4 regions of the Arthrobacter sp. SPT-J7 genome follow, and region 3 is predicted to be linked to each of the others. Evidence: riboswitches for the same ligand, from Rfam matches in the RefSeq annotation. Region 3 holds a riboswitch; each other region holds the start of a gene.
What was found. A riboswitch is a leader RNA that binds a small molecule or an ion and turns the genes downstream of it on or off. The one in region 3 is predicted to bind thiamine pyrophosphate.
Positions count from the first base shown of each region.

Region 1: linked by a shared signal. The riboswitch ahead of AC5RWX_RS00390 (YkoF family thiamine/hydroxymethylpyrimidine-binding protein) and the one ahead of AC5RWX_RS16200 (ECF transporter S component) in region 3 are both predicted to bind thiamine pyrophosphate.
Region 2: linked by a shared signal. The riboswitch ahead of AC5RWX_RS24375 (FAD-dependent oxidoreductase) and the one ahead of AC5RWX_RS16200 (ECF transporter S component) in region 3 are both predicted to bind thiamine pyrophosphate.
Region 4: linked by a shared signal. The riboswitch ahead of AC5RWX_RS18690 (ECF transporter S component) and the one ahead of AC5RWX_RS16200 (ECF transporter S component) in region 3 are both predicted to bind thiamine pyrophosphate.

Region 1 covers NZ_JBNHFF010000001.1:91,749-95,950, forward strand. The annotation lists gene AC5RWX_RS00380 (ABC transporter ATP-binding protein) at 1-384, opposite strand, end outside; gene AC5RWX_RS00385 (ECF transporter S component) at 374-991, opposite strand; gene AC5RWX_RS00390 (YkoF family thiamine/hydroxymethylpyrimidine-binding protein) at 1,013-1,684, opposite strand; TPP riboswitch at 1,715-1,824, opposite strand; gene scpC (succinyl-CoA:acetate CoA-transferase ScpC) at 1,936-3,447, opposite strand; gene AC5RWX_RS00400 (LysR family transcriptional regulator ArgP) at 3,557-4,202, opposite strand, start outside.
Region 2 covers NZ_JBNHFF010000089.1:2,755-6,956, forward strand. The annotation lists gene AC5RWX_RS24365 (RNB domain-containing ribonuclease) at 1-1,477, opposite strand, end outside; gene thiE (thiamine phosphate synthase) at 1,600-2,337, opposite strand; TPP riboswitch at 2,365-2,483, shown strand; gene AC5RWX_RS24375 (FAD-dependent oxidoreductase) at 2,476-3,834, shown strand; gene thiS (sulfur carrier protein ThiS) at 3,831-4,067, shown strand; gene AC5RWX_RS24385 (thiazole synthase) at 4,072-4,202, shown strand, end outside.
Region 3 covers NZ_JBNHFF010000011.1:83,665-87,866, forward strand. The annotation lists gene AC5RWX_RS16190 (energy-coupling factor transporter transmembrane component T family protein) at 1-245, opposite strand, end outside; gene AC5RWX_RS16195 (ABC transporter ATP-binding protein) at 242-1,759, opposite strand; gene AC5RWX_RS16200 (ECF transporter S component) at 1,768-2,388, opposite strand; TPP riboswitch at 2,433-2,565, opposite strand; gene AC5RWX_RS16205 (DUF4235 domain-containing protein) at 2,745-3,005, shown strand; partial or broken gene mnhG (monovalent cation/H(+) antiporter subunit G) at 3,322-3,690, opposite strand; gene AC5RWX_RS16215 (MrpF/PhaF family protein) at 3,668-3,937, opposite strand; gene AC5RWX_RS16220 (Na+/H+ antiporter subunit E) at 3,949-4,202, opposite strand, start outside.
Region 4 covers NZ_JBNHFF010000021.1:5,556-9,757, reverse strand. The annotation lists gene AC5RWX_RS18710 (iron-containing redox enzyme family protein) at 1-717, opposite strand, end outside; gene AC5RWX_RS18705 (DUF4383 domain-containing protein) at 798-1,262, opposite strand; gene AC5RWX_RS18700 (hypothetical protein) at 1,385-1,594, opposite strand; gene AC5RWX_RS18695 (heme-degrading domain-containing protein) at 1,698-2,240, opposite strand; TPP riboswitch at 2,313-2,453, shown strand; gene AC5RWX_RS18690 (ECF transporter S component) at 2,519-3,142, shown strand; gene AC5RWX_RS18685 (ABC transporter ATP-binding protein) at 3,142-4,202, shown strand, end outside.

The DNA.
Region 1 (4,202 bases), on a different contig from region 3:
GTCGATGCGTGCCGATATCTGCCCCGGAGGCACGGCGCGGTTCTCCAGCGGAAGAGCCAGTTCCTGTTCCACGTCCGGCAGGCAGACGCCGGAGGAGGGGTCTTGGGCGAGGACGCCGACATCGCGCGAGAGTTCGACGACCGACGCATCGGTGGTGGCCGTCCCGCTCACCGACACGCGGCCCGTGAGCGTGGACAGCACCGTGTGCGGAACCACCCCGGTGATCGCCTGCAGCAGCGTGGACTTTCCGGACCCCGAGGCCCCGAACACGATCAGGTGCTCGTCGGGCTCCAGCCGCAGCCCGACGCCGCGCAGCACCGCGGACTCCCGCCGGGGAAACTCAACGGAGACGTCGTCGAGCAGCAGGGCAGGTTCAGCGGGCATTGGCCTTGCCCAGACGCGCGCACCCGATCGCGAAGTTGTCCACCACGCCCGTCTTCGCGAGGGCGTCGACAATCAGCTTGGCCAACAGGCCGCCGAGCACCACGCCGGAAATCAGGTGGATGACCAGGCGGGTGAAAAACAGGTCCTGGCCGTACCAGCCGGAGCGGAAGGCCGAATAGAAGAAGACCAGGCCGGCACCGAGCAGGCCGGACAAGGCATATGTGGCCCAGCCGTACGAACGGTAGCGGGTGGCCGCGAACGGGATTTCGCTGCCGATGCCTTGGATGGCCGCCGCGATGAACAGCATCGGGCCCACCGCCGAGCCCAGGAAGACGACCTCGATCACCGAGGCCAGCACCTCGGCGATGACGCCGGCAAACGGACGCTGGACGATAGCAATGGCGATCGGCGCGACCAACAGCCAGCTGCCGGCAAGGAAGTGCTGCGAGAGGTCGCCGGCCGGTCCCATCAGGATCGACAGGGCAGTCCAGGCCTGCACAAAGACCCAGTAGAGGAAACCGAAGACGACGCCGAGGACCACCAGCAGGACCAGGTCCTTGAGGCTCCAGGAAGACCGTGTGCGGGCAGGGCTAGATGAGGTTGACATGTAGATTCCTTCCGGCCAGCGTCAGGACGCGCTGGGGCTGTTGATGGACAAGGTCGCATGCGTGACGACGTGCTGGACGGTGCGCCCGATCAGGACCCATCCCGCGGCGATGGTCTGCAGGACCTGGGCGACGTCTCCGTCCAGCCGGGTGACGTAGTGGTCTTCGGTCACGATCACGCCGGTGGACTTGGCGTAGTCGATGGCGGCGTAGATGTCGCGCATGTGATCCGCTGCAGCGCTGCCGGTTCCGCCGTCGGCGAGCGGGTAGATCGCCCAGTCTGCCGCCGCCTGGATGCCGGTCGGTTCCAGTTGCGGGATCTCCGAGTACAGCGCCGCGCCGCCCTCGGGGATCTCGCAGCTGACGCCGCCCGGGCAGCCCCGGGACAGCTGGACCGCGGCCGCCACGTGCGCTCCGCTGCGGCCGGCCGCGGCAATCACCTGGCTCAGATAGCGCAGCACGTCCTGTTCGGCGCCGGAGACGTAGGTGCTGACTTTCCCGGTCTGGACCTCGAGCCCGGTGGCGTCGGCCTGCCGCAGCGCCGCCAGGATGACGTCGACGTAGTCATCGGCCATCACCGCCAAGGTCAGTCTGGCCCCGACGCCGAATTCGCGCGGCGTGGCGGTGAAGGAGGTTCCGGTGTTGCCGGGGGAGGGATGGTTTGCTGCCGTGGCGGCAGCGTCAGGTGCTCGCATGGTCGCGCCCTTCTGTGGTGTGGACAGGGCACGGGTGTGAGGGTTGCTCCCTGCGCTGGCATGATCCAGATCAGGTTCAACGGTCGAAACTTGAGAAGTTTCCTCTCAGCCCGGCTCACCGGACTCCCGTGTACAAGCCAGCAGCCTACCGGCAGGTTCGCCAGGTGGCGAAAGGACGCCAGTACGACGACGTCACACTCCGGTAGACGGCCGCGGCCAGGCCCGGCTGCTGCCGGGCCGGGCGGCGGGAGTTAGGGGCGCATGCTTCCCGTCTCCACGAAGCGCTGGTGCCAGGACAAGGCCTCGCCGAGCAGGTGCGGGGTGTGCTTGGCAAAGCTGTCCCTGCAGGCGCGGTCGAAGTAGTCCTGCAGCATCGGCCGGTAGTCCGGATGCACGCAGGTGTCGATAATCTTGCGCGCGCGCTGCTTCGGGGCCAGACCGCGCAGGTCGGCTAGGCCCTGTTCGGTCACCACAATCATGGTGTCGTGCTCGGTGTGGTCCACGTGACTGGCCATCGGCACGATGCTGGAGATTTTTCCGCCCTTGGCCGTGCTCGGCGACATGAACACGGACAGGTAGCCGTTCCGGGCGAAGTCGCCGGAGCCGCCGATGCCGTTCATCACCTTGGTGCCGGCAATGTGGGTGGAGTTGATGTTGCCGTAGATGTCCGCCTCGATCATGCCGTTGAGCGCAATGCAGCCCAGCCGGCGGATCAGCTCCGGGTGGTTGGAGATCTCCTGGGTGCGCAGGATGATGCGCTCGCGGTAGTAATCGACGTGGGCGTTGAACTCCTCCACCCCGGCCTGGCTGAGCGAGAAGGACGTGGCCGACGCCATCCGCAGCACGCCGTCCTTGATCAGCTTCAGCATGCCGTCCTGGATGACCTCGGTGTACGCGGTCAGGCCGCGGTAGCCGCCGGCGGCCAAGCCTTCCAGCACCGCATTGGGGATATTGCCGACGCCGGACTGCAGCGGCAGCAGCTTGTCCGTCAGGCGGCCGCGCTGGACCTCCTGGTCCAAAAAGTCCAGTAGGTGGCCGGCGATTTGCTGCGAGGTCTCGTCCGGCGGGTTGAACGGGGAGTTGCGGTCAGGGGCGTCCGTGTGCACGATCGCCACGATCTTGTCCGGGTCCACCTGCAGATATGGGTCGCCGATCCGGTCATCCGGATGCAGCAGCTGGATTGGTTTCCGGTTCGGCGGCAGTGCGGTGCCGTAGTAGACGTCGTGCATGCCCTCCAGTTCGGCGGGCTGCGCGCTGTTGACCTCCACAATGACCTTGTCCGCCTGCTCCAACCAGGTCTTGTTGTTGCCCACCGAGGACGACGGGATCAGCCGGCCGTCTTCCAGCATGCCGACCACTTCGACGACGGCGAGGTCTACGTCGCCGAAGAACCCGAACCAGGTGTGCTGGGCGACGTGGCTGAGGTGGATGTCGATGTAGTCCAATTCCCCGGCGTTGATGCGCTCGCGCAGTGCTGGGTCGGACTGATAGGGCAAGCGCAACTCCATCCCGTCCACCTTGGCCAGCGCGCCGTCGAGCTCAGGGGCGGTCGATGCCCCGGTCAGAACGCGGATCTTAAACTGCTCACCCGCTGCGTGGGCGGATTCCATCCGCGCCGCCAGCGCCTGCGGCACGGCCTTCGGGTAGCCGGCCCCGGTGAAGCCGCTCATGGCCACCGTCATGCCGGGTTTGATCAGTTCGGCCGCCTGCTCGGCGGACATTACGCGCTCGAGCATGCGGGCATTGCGAATGCGGTCTTGCATCATGCCCCTTCGTCAGATTCTTCCCTCCACCTTAGGCGTCGGGCACGGATGTTCGGGCCTTGGTGACGGGCGGAAGCACCGCACGGAGCGCTCCTGCGTGGCGGTGCTGCTACGGCTGGCGCAGTTGTTCCTCCGCGGTTTGCCGCACGCAGGCGGAGAGTTCATCAAGGATCGGTGAGCTGATTTTCCAGCGCTGCCAGTAGAGCGGCACGTCCACCGGCAGGTCCGGGGCCAGCTCATGCAACGTGCCGCGGCGGAGGTCCGCCAGGCACTGCTGTTCCGGCAGCAGGGCCCAGCCGATACCCAGCCGGACGGCGGCCGCAAACTCCCCGGACGCCGGCATGTAGTGGCGGGGCGCGGACAGGCCGGCGCCGGTCACCGTCCGGTAGAAGCGCTCCTGCAGGTCGTCCTTGCGGTCGAAGTCCAGCACCGGCGCCTCACCCAGCCAGGCCAGGTCGTCGTCCGGCGTCCCGTTGGGCCGCCAGTGCGCCAGATAGTCGCTGCTGGCCACCGCCCGGTACCGGAGCGAGCCGAGGGCTTCCACGGAACAGCCCTGGACTGGTTCCGGCGTGGCAGTCACCGCCGCGGTGACACGACCCGACCGCAGCAGCGAGGTCGAATGCTGCTCGTCTTCACGGTGCACCTCAAAGAACACGCCACGATCGCGCGGCATCCGGGCCAGCGCCCCCAGGAACCAGGTGGCGAGCGAATCCGCGTTGACCACCAGCGGCAGGGCCAGCCCGGTCATGCTGCCG
Region 2 (4,202 bases), on a different contig from region 3:
GTTCGAAATGGACTTCCCGCGTCGCGATATCCGAGGAGACCAGGCGGACCCGGACCTTGGTTCCGGACACCAGTTCCCCCGCGCAGCGGGCGGTCACAGCGGGGTCTGCAATCTGGATGACCCCCGAACTGCCGTTCCCGTTGCCGTTCTTCCCGTTCCCGTTGCCGTTCTTCCCGTTCTCCTTTTGCGGCTTCGACCCGGTAATCACGATCGCATCGAATTCCTGTCCGATGTGGTTAACCAGCAGCGCAGCCTCCACGGTATCGAGGGCCATTCGCTCCATCCGTGATGCCAGCTGGTCGGACCCGGCCATGATCTCGGGGAGGGACTGAAGTGCCTCCCGTGCCCAGGCCGGTACGGCACCGCCGTTACTCAAGGCCTCGCAGATCACCAGGACAAAGCGGTCCACGAGGCGGCGCAGCGGAGCAGTGGTATGGGCATAGGCGGCGCCAATGGCGGACTGGACTGCGTCCTCCGGGACGGAACCGTCAAAGGCTGTGTAGGCAGCGCCGCGGAACAGCATGCCGGCTGAGTGCAGGATGGCCAGCTGACGGGGATCGGTGGAGTCGAGGCTGCGCAGGTATTCGCCGTAGCTGACCTCCCCGTCCCAGGGCTTGCCAAGGGCCTCTGTCTGCAGCCGGAAATGATTCAAGGAGCGCTCGTCCGGGGATGGCATGGTGCGCAGGATGCCCACCTTCCCCGCGAGCATGAGGCCGGCGGCTGCCATTCCTGTCATGAGGGATATCTGTGCGTTCCAATCCTCCACCGGAAGCTGGGGAGCGGCAGCAATGCGGTAGCCGCCGTCGGGAAGCTGGACAATCTCCTGTTCCGGCATATTCAGGCTGGCGCCGCCGCGGGCCCGTTCCAGGTCCACGCGCTTGAGCCCTACTTCCTTAAGGAGCTGCAGCACCGGCGAGGCGGTGCCGGCGTCAAGCTCCGCCTGCACCCCTTTATAACTGAGCTTCGCGCGGCTGCGCATCCGGGCCCGCTTCACGGCCACGGACGTCACCTCGGCTGAACTGTCCAGGCGGAAATCCCAGACGAACGCAGAACAGTCCTGGCCGGGGAGGAGGCTGCCCGCCTCTTCGCTGATCACTTCAGGATGCAGCGGGATCCGACCGTCGGGGGCGTAGAACGTCTGGCCACGGCGGCGTGTTTCCGCGTCCAGGGGGCCGCCGGGGGTCACAAATGCCGGCACATCGGCGATGGCGTACAGCACGTGGTAGCCGTCGCCGTCGGCTTCGATGAACAGTGCCTGGTCCAGGTCGGTGGACGAGGCCGGATCAATTGTGATGAATTCGACGCCGGTGAGGTCGTAAGCAGGGAACTCCAGGCATTCAACTGCCGCCTTCGCATCAGCCACTGCGTCCTCAGGGTAGGCGCCCGGCAGCTCCAGCTCCGTCCTCAGGGCACTCAGCGCTTCCTCAAGCGCGTTGTTGTGCTCGTGGACGTTGGGGGCCAGCCGATGGTGTGACACGAAAATCAGCCTAGCCGGAATCAGCGCCTTTATGCAGGCATCCGGGCCCGGAGCGGCGTTTGGCAGCGTCCCGCTTCAGTGGCCGCAGTCTCCCTGGCCGGGGACATGAGGGGCCGGCGGTATCAGGATTTGGGGGCATCCAGGACGGCGAGCAGTGCAGCGGCGGCGGCTGCGGGGTCGCTGGCCTCCGTGATCGCCCGGACCACCACAATCCTGCGTGCGCCTGCGTCCACCACCTGCTCCACATTGCCGTGGTCAATGCCGCCGATCGCGAACCAGGGAACACCGCCGTCGTCCTGTCCTTCCTGCTCCGCCAGCCGCGCAGCTTTGGCGGCATACTTCACCAGCTCCAGTCCCACAGCTGCCCGCCCCGGTTTGGTGGGGGTTGCCCACACCGGACCCACGCAGAAGTAGTCCAGACCGGCGGGGCCGGCGGCCGCACCGAGGGCCGCGTCCACCTGGTCCGGGGTGTGGCTGGACAGGCCAATGGCGGCGTTGCCATTGAGCAGGGTGCGTGCAGCGTCCAAAGGGAGGTCCTTTTGGCCGATGTGGAAGACGGGTGCCCCGGACAGCACCGCGATGTCGGCCCGGTCGTTGACAGCCCAGAGCCGGCCGTGCCGCTCTGCCGCTTCCTTGAGCACTGCCAGGAGTTCCAGCTCCTCTGCTGCCTCAATGGCCTTGTCCCGCAGCTGGATGATGTCCACGCCGCCGGCGAAGGCTGTGTCCACGAACTGGTCGAAGTCACCGCGGCCCCTGCGGGCGTCGGTGCAGAGGTAGAGGCGGGCGGCGTTGACGCCGTTGCTGATCTTGGCGCTGCTGAGGACATCGGTGCCGGCGGCAGGGGTTTGGGACACATTCATGGGGGAAAGCCTAGTTCCTCTACACTGGCCTCGTACTGCGGGAGCCCGCGGCAGCTGTCACAAAGCGCCGGGCTGAGAGGGCGTCAGAGCCGACCGCTTGACCTGATCCGGCTAATACCGGCGTAGGGAAGGAGACACATGGGTGCACCATCAGAGCACTTGACCGTTGACGCGGACAACACCATCCATGCTGATCTGGCGGTGATCGGCGGCGGAGTGATCGGCCACGGCATCGCGTGGGAGGCGAAGCGCTCCGGCCGTTCCGTGGTGGTGATCGACGACGCGCCGGGTTCGGGGGCCAGCTGGGCCGCCGCCGGCATGCTTGCCCCGGTGAGCGAGCTGCACTACCAGGAGGAGGATCTCCTGGAATTCATGCTGGATGCCTCGGCCCGCTGGCCGGCTTTTGCGGCCGGCCTTACCGCAGCGTCGGGAGCAGATCCGGGATACATCACGACGCCGACCCTCGCCGTGGGTGCCGACGCCGCCGACCGCCGCGCCCTGATGGACCTGCGCGCCGTCCAGCAGGCCAGTGGCCTTTCCGTAGAGCCGCTTACCGTCCGGGGTGCGCGAGAACGGGAACCCCTGCTCAGCCCGGGGATCGCCTGCGCCCTGGACACGCCGGCCGACCACCAGGTGGATCCAAGGCTGTTGGTTGACTGCCTGCAGGCCGCCTTGGCTGGCCATGGTACGAATGACGGCGGCGGGAACAGGTTTGCAGCCGCAGGGTGGGGCAGTGCAGCACCCGGCGCCGTCGGCGGGTATGCGGTACCGGGCAAGGCAGCCGGACTGCTGTGGCAGGACGGAGCTGTTGCCGGCGTGCGCCTGGCGGACGGGGGAACCGTGCTGGCGGCCGAAACGGTGGTGGCGAACGGGCTGCACGCAGCAGCTCTTGCAGGATTGCCCGATGAGCTGCTCCTGCCGTTGCGGCCTGTCTACGGGGACATCCTGCGCCTCGCAGTGCCCCGGCATCTGCAGCCCCTGGTGACGTCCACCGTGCGTGGACTGGTGCATGGCGTTCCGGTCTACATTGTTCCCCGCAGGGACGGCACGGTGGTGATCGGGGCAACCCAGCGTGAGGATGCGCTGTCCGGGGCGGACGCCGTTTCCGCCGGGGGTGTGTACCAGCTCCTCCGCGACGCGCAGGTACTGGTTCCCGCCGTCGCCGAACTCGAACTGCTGGAATGCACCGCCCGCGCCCGTCCCGGAACGCCCGACAACGCGCCCCTGCTGGGACGGGTTCCCGCCCCGGAGGCAGCGGCCAACGGGGAGCACGGGTACGTTTCCGGCTTGATCATCGCCACGGGGTTTTTCCGTCATGGCGTCCTGCTGACACCGGCCGCAGCCGCCGTCTGCCGGGACCTTCTGGACGGCCGCGAGGACCCCCGATGGGCGGCCTTCAGCCCGGGCCGCTTTTCCACCAAGGCGGGCGCCCGCCTAACCACCGGTTCAGCATCCAACCACTTCAGCCACACATCGCCCACAAAGGAAACCGCATGAACATCACCTTGAACGGAACCCGGCACTTTGTGCCTGAGGGTGCCTCCATCACCGTGCTCGTCAGCCAGGTCACCGGCCGCCCCCTGGCCGAAAACGGCCAGGCAACGGACGGCCAAAAGCTTGGTGTGGCCGTGGCCCACAATTCCGGGGTTGTACCGCGCAGCCAGTGGTTTACCACCGCGCTCGCGGACGGCGACGAGGTCGAACTCGTCACGGCAGTCCAGGGAGGTTGAGACCATGACCGAAACCAACACCACTCCACGTGTGGCGGGCTATGACGATCCGCTGGTCATTGACGGTGTCACGCTGACATCCCGGCTCATCATGGGCACTGGCGGAGCGCCCAGCCTTGACGGCCTTGGGGCTGC
Region 3 (4,202 bases):
GTGGCCCAGGCCCCGGTCGCCGCCGCCGCCAGCAAGGGCCAGCCGCGCTTGAACAGCAGCCACGGGTTCACCCCCAGCACCGGCATCAGCAGCAGCTCGGCCGCCAGCACGACCGACGCGCTGACCCAGTCCACGCTGAGCATGACCACCACGGTGATGACGGCGGCAGCAGCCAGCTTGGACACCGGGTTGGCTCGGCTGAACGGCGAGGCGGTCAGCCGCGGAGTCATCAAGTCCACGCTCATGCTGCCCTCCGAAGCGCCTGCACCGGCTGGACTGCGCCGCCGTCCACGCGCACAGCCGTGCCGCCAAGCGCCGCGGTGAAGTCGGCGTCGTGCGTCACCGACACCACGCTCTTGCCTTCGGCCACCAACTCGGCCAGCAGCGTGACCAGTTCAGCCCAGGTGTTGGCGTCCTGCCCGAAGGTCGGCTCGTCCAGCATCAGGATGTCCGGACTGGTGGCGAGCATGGTGGCCACCGAGAGCCGGCGCTTCTCGCCGCCGGAGAGGGTAAACGGGTTGGCCCGCAGCAGCCGGGTCAGGCGGAGCCGTTCGGCAATGCTGTCCACCAACTGCCGGACCTCCGGCTCGGGCAGCTTCGCCACCCGCCGCGGACCGAACTCCAGTTCGTCGGCCACGGTGCTGGTCAGGAATTGATGTTCCGGTTCTTGGAACACGCTGCCAATCCGGGCCACCAGCTGGGCGGACTTCCATTTCACCGGGGACTGCGCCGCGCCACGGTGCAGCGCCGGGGTCGCGAACAGCCCTCCCCCGGCGGGCGCCAGCAGGCCGCCCAGCGTGAGGGCCAGCGTCGACTTGCCGGCGCCGTTCGGTCCGGTGATGCTCAGCGCGTGTCCGCTGAGCAGGTCCAAGTCCACGCCCCGCAGCACCGGCCCGGTCTTCCGGCTCCGGGCCGCGTCCAATCCCACCGCCTGCAGCAACGGCCCGCCGGCAACCGGGGCCGCGGGCAGCTGGAGCCGCGGCGTATGTCCGGGAACCCAAACACCGGCCGCCACCAGCCGGGCGCGGGTGGCGCTTTCGGCCAGCACCTTGTCCGGCGGGCCGTCTGCCAGCACGCCGCCTCCGGCCGCCAGCACGATCACCCGGTCCACCACGTCCGCCCAGACGGCCACGCGGTGTTCCACCACCACCAAGGTGGCACCGGTCCGGTCCAGCACCCGGGCCACGGCGTCGCGCACTTCGTGCACGCCCTCCGGGTCCAGGTTCGCGGTCGGCTCGTCCAGCAGCAGCAGCCCCGGCCGCATGGCCAGGACCGATGCCAGCGCCAGCCGCTGTTTCTGCCCGCCCGACAGGGCCGCGGTGGGATGGTTTAGCGGCACCTCCAGTCCGACGTCGGCCAGCGCTTCGCGGACCCGGTCCCAGATCTGTCCGCGCGGGACGGAGAGGTTTTCCGCCCCGAAGGCCACCTCGTCGCCCACCCGCGCCAGCACCAGCTGGCTTTCCGGGTCCTGCAGCACCAGCCCGGCCCTGCCGCGGGCTTCCGAGGGACGCAGCCCGGCCACGGTGAGCCGCCCGACTTCCTCGCCTTCCCCGTCGTCGCCGAGCACGCCCGCCATCGCGTGCAGCAGCGTGGACTTCCCGGCGCCGGAGGCACCCAGTAACAGCACCCGTTCACCGGCTGCAATGCTGAAGCTGGCCCCGCTGACCGCCGGATCCTTGCGGCCGGCATGCCGCCAGCCCCATCCCTCGGCGAGGACCGGCACCGGGCCGGACACCGCCGTCGTACTCTGCAGTTTCATGGAACGGCTCAGACGTCTGCCGCGCGGCCCGCCGCGAAGGAGGACAGCACGCCCGTCCTGGCCAGGCCCTTGACCGCCAGCCACGGCAGCAACCCGGCAATCACCACGCCGGACACTGCGGCGAAGCCCACGTAGGCCAACTGCCACTCGGGCGCCCAGAGCATGTTGTAGAGGATGTTCTCGCTGATCGACAGCGCCAGGCCGGCGCCGAGACCGGCCAGCATCGCCACCAGCAGGTTGAATTTCCGGTAGAGGAAGAGCAGGAAGACGACTTCGGCGCCCAGGCCCTGGATCAGGCCGGAAACCAGCACGCTCATGCCGAAGCTGGTGCCCAGCAGGCCGGAGACGATGGCGGCCAGCACCTCGCAGTAGATTGCGGCGCCGGGCTTGCGGATGATCAGCCCGCCCAGCACCCCGGCCATGAGCCATCCGCCGGTGTAGAGGCCGGCGGAGGGCGGGAACGCCACGGTGAGGCTCTCGATCAGCGGCCAAGCCGCGGACCAGGCCCAGAAGATGACGCCGACGGCCACGGCAATCACCGAGGCGACGACGATGTCCACCACTCGCCAGCGATATCGCGGCGTGCGCGAGGGACTGGGCGTGGTGGGTGCATTCGAAACGGTACTCACTTTAATCCTCCTGGGTGCAGGAGGGGAGGGCGGCCCACGCGGCGCGCCCCGAGAACTCGACTCCCTTCGCCGGTACTAACCGGAGCAGGTTCGAGGGTCTGCGGTCTCTCCGCACTCTCAGCGTCCCTCCCGTGTCCGGCGTGTGCCGGTCGGTCGGACGCTCCCCTGTCGTTATAGGTGCTGTCTAGCAGCAGCACCCAGTCTACACTCGGCCGGTCCGGCGGCCCATTCGGCCACCATCCGCGGGAAAACGCGGGAAAATGCACGACGGCGGCGGGACGCGTGGGTGCCGGGCAGTAGGCTGGGAACGGCAGAGCTGATGACACGGGGACGCTGTGCCCCGGAAAGGAGCAGGCATGACCGTTGTACTAAGGCTCTTAGGCACCCTGGTGAGTGTAGGTGCGGGCTTGGCAGCCACCAAGGTGCTGGGCTACGTGTGGAAGAAGGTCACCGGCCGCGACGCGCCTCAGGCCGACGATGACTTGGAAAACAGCCTGCGGTCTGCCGTGATTTTCGCGGTAGTCTCGGGCACGGTTGGCCGGGTAATCCAGGTACTGCTCAAGCGGGCCACCGCCAAGGCAGTCCGGCACTACGAAAAGACCCCGGAACTCGTCTAGAGCGCGTAAGGAACACGCCGGCGGGGACGGGGCTGCAGCCTCGTCCCCGTCGGCTCTCCTGGTCCTTGGGCGGCGCTGGACTTTGTGCGGAACCAGACCCTGTGGGGCACTAGGACTTGTGCGGTCCGGCGGAGTCGTGGTCTTTCCGGACTCGACCAGCCGCCGTCGCCGCACTTCGCCTGTCACCGACCCCGGGGTCCGTGCCGAGTGCAGCAGCGCCGTCCGCAGCGTCTGCGGGCTCGGCCGCAGCAGCGTCCGCCTCGGCCGCGTCGGCCTCGCCGGCGTCCACCGCTGCGGCGTCGAGCTCCGCTTCCGGCTCTTCTTCGGCTGCCGCTTCCACCACCGCGTCGAGGTCGTCCACGCTGAGGATTTCCCTCCGCAAGTGTTTGGTGCGGTATCCGGCGCGGCCCACCATGTGTGCCGAGACCGGCACGGTGAGCAGCTGGAACAGCCATGCGATGAGCAACACGGGCACCGCCGCCCAGCTGCCCAGCTGGAGTCCTAAACCTGTCAGCAGCAGCAGCAAGCCGAACACCTGCGGTTTCGTGGCGGCGTGCATCCGCGACAGCAGGTCCGGGAACCGCAGCAGGCCGATGCCCGCGGCCAAGGACATCACCGAGCCGGTGATCAAGCAGGCGGCGGTGGCAATGTCGAGGATCAGGTCAGTGTTCACGGGGCCGCCCATCGGTGACGAATCGGGCCACGGCCACGGAACCGATGAAGCCGACCAGGCAGATCACCACGACCAGCGTCAGATTATTCATGTGGCCGCCGACGGCCATGTCCGCAATCAGTCCGGCGCAGACTACCGCCAGCAGCACGTCTATGGCCAGCAACCGGTCCAGCAGCGACGGCCCGCGGACCAGTCGGACCAGCGCCAGCACAGCGGACAGGGCCAGAATGACCATGACGACGATTTGGGCAAGCGACATGATTTCCACGTTTACGCTGCTCCTCTTCTGCCGGCACCTTCAGCTTTGACCAGTTCCAGTTCTTCCTTGGTCCCCATCATCCGGATCAGGCCGGCCTCGATGTTCCGCACCTCGGCCTGAAAGTCTTCGGCGGCTTCCTTGGTGGCCACGTCGATCACGTGCAGGTAGAGGGTGGAGGTGGACCGGTCTACGTCCACCACGAAGCTGCCCGGGATCAACGAGATGGCATGTCCAGTGGCCGTCACCAGCAGGTCCGAGTGGCTTC
Region 4 (4,202 bases), on a different contig from region 3:
CCCGAAGAGGGACATCATGTTCACCGCCGCGAGGGAGATGGCAGGTACCGCGTCGACGTACGCGCCGTATGCGTCGTCCAAACCCAACCCCCGCATGGTGCGGGCAAAGAGTGCGCTGTGCATGCGTTCCGGGCGTCCTCCGCCGTACTCGTCGGCCTGGATCTCCACCAGCGCTGCCTTCGGCCGTCCGCTGAGCCGGGGAATGGCCCACGTGTGGGGGTCCGCCTCCTTCAGCTGGTAGACGGATTTGTGGATGAGGAACTCCTTGAGCTGGTCGAGGCCCGCCTTCTTGGCCACGTAGCGGGACACGCTGGGTCCGGTGTCGGAACCGGCCAGACCGAACAGGACGTCAGCCACGGCGTCACTGGTCATCTCCGCTGCGGGCGGCACGTCCAGCTCCCCGGCCACTGATTGGGCAGCGGCCCGCAGTGCTTCCTCGAACGGCCTTTCGAGCAGGCGACGGACCTGGATGAGGCCCGGCTCCCACTCCCACTCGTCGTTGACGCCTTCAAGGCCGGAGTAGTGGAGCTCATAAAGGCAGAAAAGGGCCAGCTGGACGTCGTCGTCGCCGATGATGTCTGTGGTTGTGCCCAGCTCTGCCGTGACCAGGCGGCGCAGCTCTTCGGCGCCCGGGCTGCCGTCGCCGGTGTCGGCGGTACCTGCCAGCGCATTGAACACGGCGCTGCTGATGGGGCCTCGGGGTTCCGGAATTTTCATGATGCTCCTTTAGGTGGCAGCCGTGCTGCCGGTGCTGGGGCGTCGACGGTGACGGTGACGGGTTTCGGTTGGGCCGGGGCTCAAATCACGCCCTGCGGCGGCTTCTTTGGGGTGGTTCGCGGAGATAGCAGGATAGCCAGGATGATCATGCCCAGGCCCAGGGCCAAGTGCAACCAGTTGTCGGCGCCGTTGACAGGGACAAAGTTGGCAGGGGTTTGATCGCCCACCAGGAGACCGTACAGCCAGAGGACCAGGTAGACAACGCCCCCGTAGATGAGAAAGCTCCTTGCCTGCTGGTGGGTCCGGGCCAGCAGCAGCCCCGCTGCCCCGAAGGCCGCATGTACGGCGTTGTGCAGGATGGACACCTGGAAAATTCCCAACAGCATGGCTCCGGAGCCATGCCCGGCCATGCCGAGTGCTTCGTAATCAGTGGTGATCCCGGGGATGAACCCCAGCACAGTCACCAGGAGGAAAAGGGCGCCCGTTGCCAGCGCGGCCTTCTGCAGGCCGGTCCTCGCTCCGGTGGCCCGGGTGCTGACTGTCATGTCCTGTCTCCTCAAAAGCCGGGAGACAACATAGTAAGCATGGTTACTAATAAAAGCTAAGTACGCTTCTCATCTTCCGGACGGTCAGCTAGTGCGGCAGCCCCGGCTGGCGATGCTGGTGACTATCCGTCCGGGGTACTCCACACATAGGGGTTGGCCTGGTGCCCGCCGCGTCGGCCGTGCTGGTACCCCTGCTGCCAGGCCTTCCCGACGGCGGACACAAGCTCCGCCAGCAGGGGATAGTAGGGGTGGTCCGGACCGATGTAGATCATTTCTTCGACGGCCTTGTCCACCGCCGCCCGCACCTGGTTTTCAGCTGCAGGACCGATCATGGCGTCCTCCTGGTTGGAACTCCGGCCGCTGGCCTCGAATGTACTCCGGGCCTGTGGCGGAGTCCATAGCCCGCTGGTTAAGGCAGTCAGCCCATTCCGCTCGTCAGTCCGTTCGCATGGACCCAAGGATCTCCCGCAGGGCCTGTACCACCAGGTCGTGGTCCTGCACCTGGGGAAGCCCGGAAACAGTCACTGTTGCGACTGCACCCACTCCTGCGACATACACAGGGAAGGAGCCGCCGTGGGCAGCATACCGGCTCTGATCGAACCAGGCGTGGTCCTCGATCCGTCCGCCCTTGAGCCGCGCGCGCAGCCCCACCAGGAGGGATGGCACCTCATACCTGGCGGCAGTGCGCTGCTTGGCGCGGATCCAGTGCCCGTTGTCCGGCGTGGCGCCGGTCAGCGCCACATGGAACAGGACCTGCTCGCCCTTGGTGATGTCGATCGCGATGGGAAACTGCCCCTCCTTGCCCAGCTCCACGAGCAGCAGCCCCAGGTTCAGTGCATCGTCCAAGGAGAAACCGGGGAACTGAAGTTCCCTGATTTCGCCTTCAATCCGGGCGATGAGCGATTGCAGGGATCCTTCCTGCTGGATGGCATCGGAATCCGGGTCAAACTCAGTCACATGCGGGAGATTGGCAGCCATGGCCCACAATCTACCCCTCTTCCGGTGTAAACTGGACCCCGCCCACAAGGGCGATTGTTTACCGACAGAATCATTCAACGACAGGGGAGCGCCGCCGTCGGGCATTACTGGCCATGCCAGGGACCGCAGGTGGGCGCTGAGAGTGCGGATAGCCGCAGACCCTCGAACCTGATCCGGTTAGTACCGGCGCAAGGGAGTCGAGTTCTCGAAGTGTGCGGCGACGGCGGCAATGCCGGTTGCTGTATCCACTTTCCCCTCCTGTTCCTCAGGAGGATCGCATGGCAACGACAGCAATCAAGAAGACCACCAGCAAGTCCTGGCGTGTCGTGGACATCGTGGTGGCAGCCCTCATCGCCATCGCCGGCGGGGTCATTTTCTGGGCCTGGTCCCAAGGCGCAGCCGCAGTCTCGGCACCCATGAACGCCGTTTATCCGCCGCTCACCGGCTTGATTGCCGGCGGCTGGATGATCCCCGCGGTGCTGGGTATGCTCATCATCCGCAAGCCGGGCGCCGCACTGTTCTGCGAGACCGTGGCCGCTACCGGCGAACTGCTCATGGGCTCGCAGTACGGCGCCTCGGTGCTGTTCTCCGGGTTTGTCCAGGGCCTCGGCGCGGAGATCATCTTCGCGATCTTCGTGTACCGGAAGTTCAACCTCCCCGTATCACTGCTTGCCGGTGCCGCTGCAGGTCTTTTCTGCGGCCTGAACGATTCCTTTGCGCCCTGGGGCTGGAACATCGCCTACTCCGGCGGGGACAAGCTGGCTTACATCATCTTCACTGCCATTTCCGGCGCCGTGATCGCCGGAGCCCTGTCCTGGATCGCCACCCGCGGCCTGGCAAGGACCGGCGTCCTGAGCTCCTTTGCGTCACGCAAGGCAGCATCGGAGCCCGTCTTTTCCTGATGACCGCTCCTTCCCTCCACGGCGCTGCGGTGGTGGCGCGGCCGGCTGCCGTCACTGCCAGAGGCTGGGGCTGGCGGCATGCCGGGCGGTCCAAACCTGCCGTCCGTGCCCTAGACCTGGACATCCAACCCGGCGAACGCGTGCTCCTGCTGGGTCCGTCCGGCGCCGGCAAGTCCACGCTCCTTCACGCGCTGGCTGGGGTGCTGGGGGATGAACATGACGACGACGGCAAGGCGGGCGATTCGGATGAGTCCGGTTCGCTGCTGATCGACGGCGCCTCCCCCCGGGAGCAGCGCGGCCGGGCCGGGTTGATGCAGCAGGACCCGGAGACCCAGGTTGTTCTCTCGCGCGTAGGTGACGATGTCGCCTTCGGTGCCGAGAACCTTGCCGTGCCCCGCGGTGACATCTGGGCCCGTGTGCACGAGGCATTGGACGACGTCGGGCTTTCCCACCTGCCGCTGGACCATCCGACGTCGGCACTGTCCGGCGGGCAGAAGCAGCGCCTTGCGTTGGCTGGCATTCTTGCCATGCGGCCGGGGCTGATTCTTCTCGATGAGCCAACGGCCAACCTGGACCCTGCCGGGGTAGTGGAGGTGCGCGACGCCGTGGGCCGCTGCCTCGACAAAACCGGGGCAACGTTGGTGGTGGTGGAACACCGCGTGGCCGTGTGGAAGGACCTGGTTGACCGGATTGTGGTGCTGCAACCCGGCTCTTCAACCGATTCCGCTGTGCTGCTGGACGGCACGCCGGGCCAGGTCCTCAGCGAAGCCCGGAGCATGCTGATCGAGGCCGGGGTCTGGGTGCCCGGCTACGTCCCTCCGACGCGTCCCCGTGTTGCCGGTTCGGCTCCCGGGACTGGCGGCCTGCTGCTTGCCGCCGAGGAGTTGGCGGTGTCGCGTGAACGTGTGCGCCGCAAGGGCTTCCGGAAGGTGCCGCCGGTGCCGGTGCAGCAAGACATTTCCGCGCAGGTAAGGGCCGGGCAGGCGCTGGCCGTCACCGGGCCGAACGGAGCAGGAAAATCGACATTTGCGCTGACGATGGCCGGGCTGTTGGAACCGGT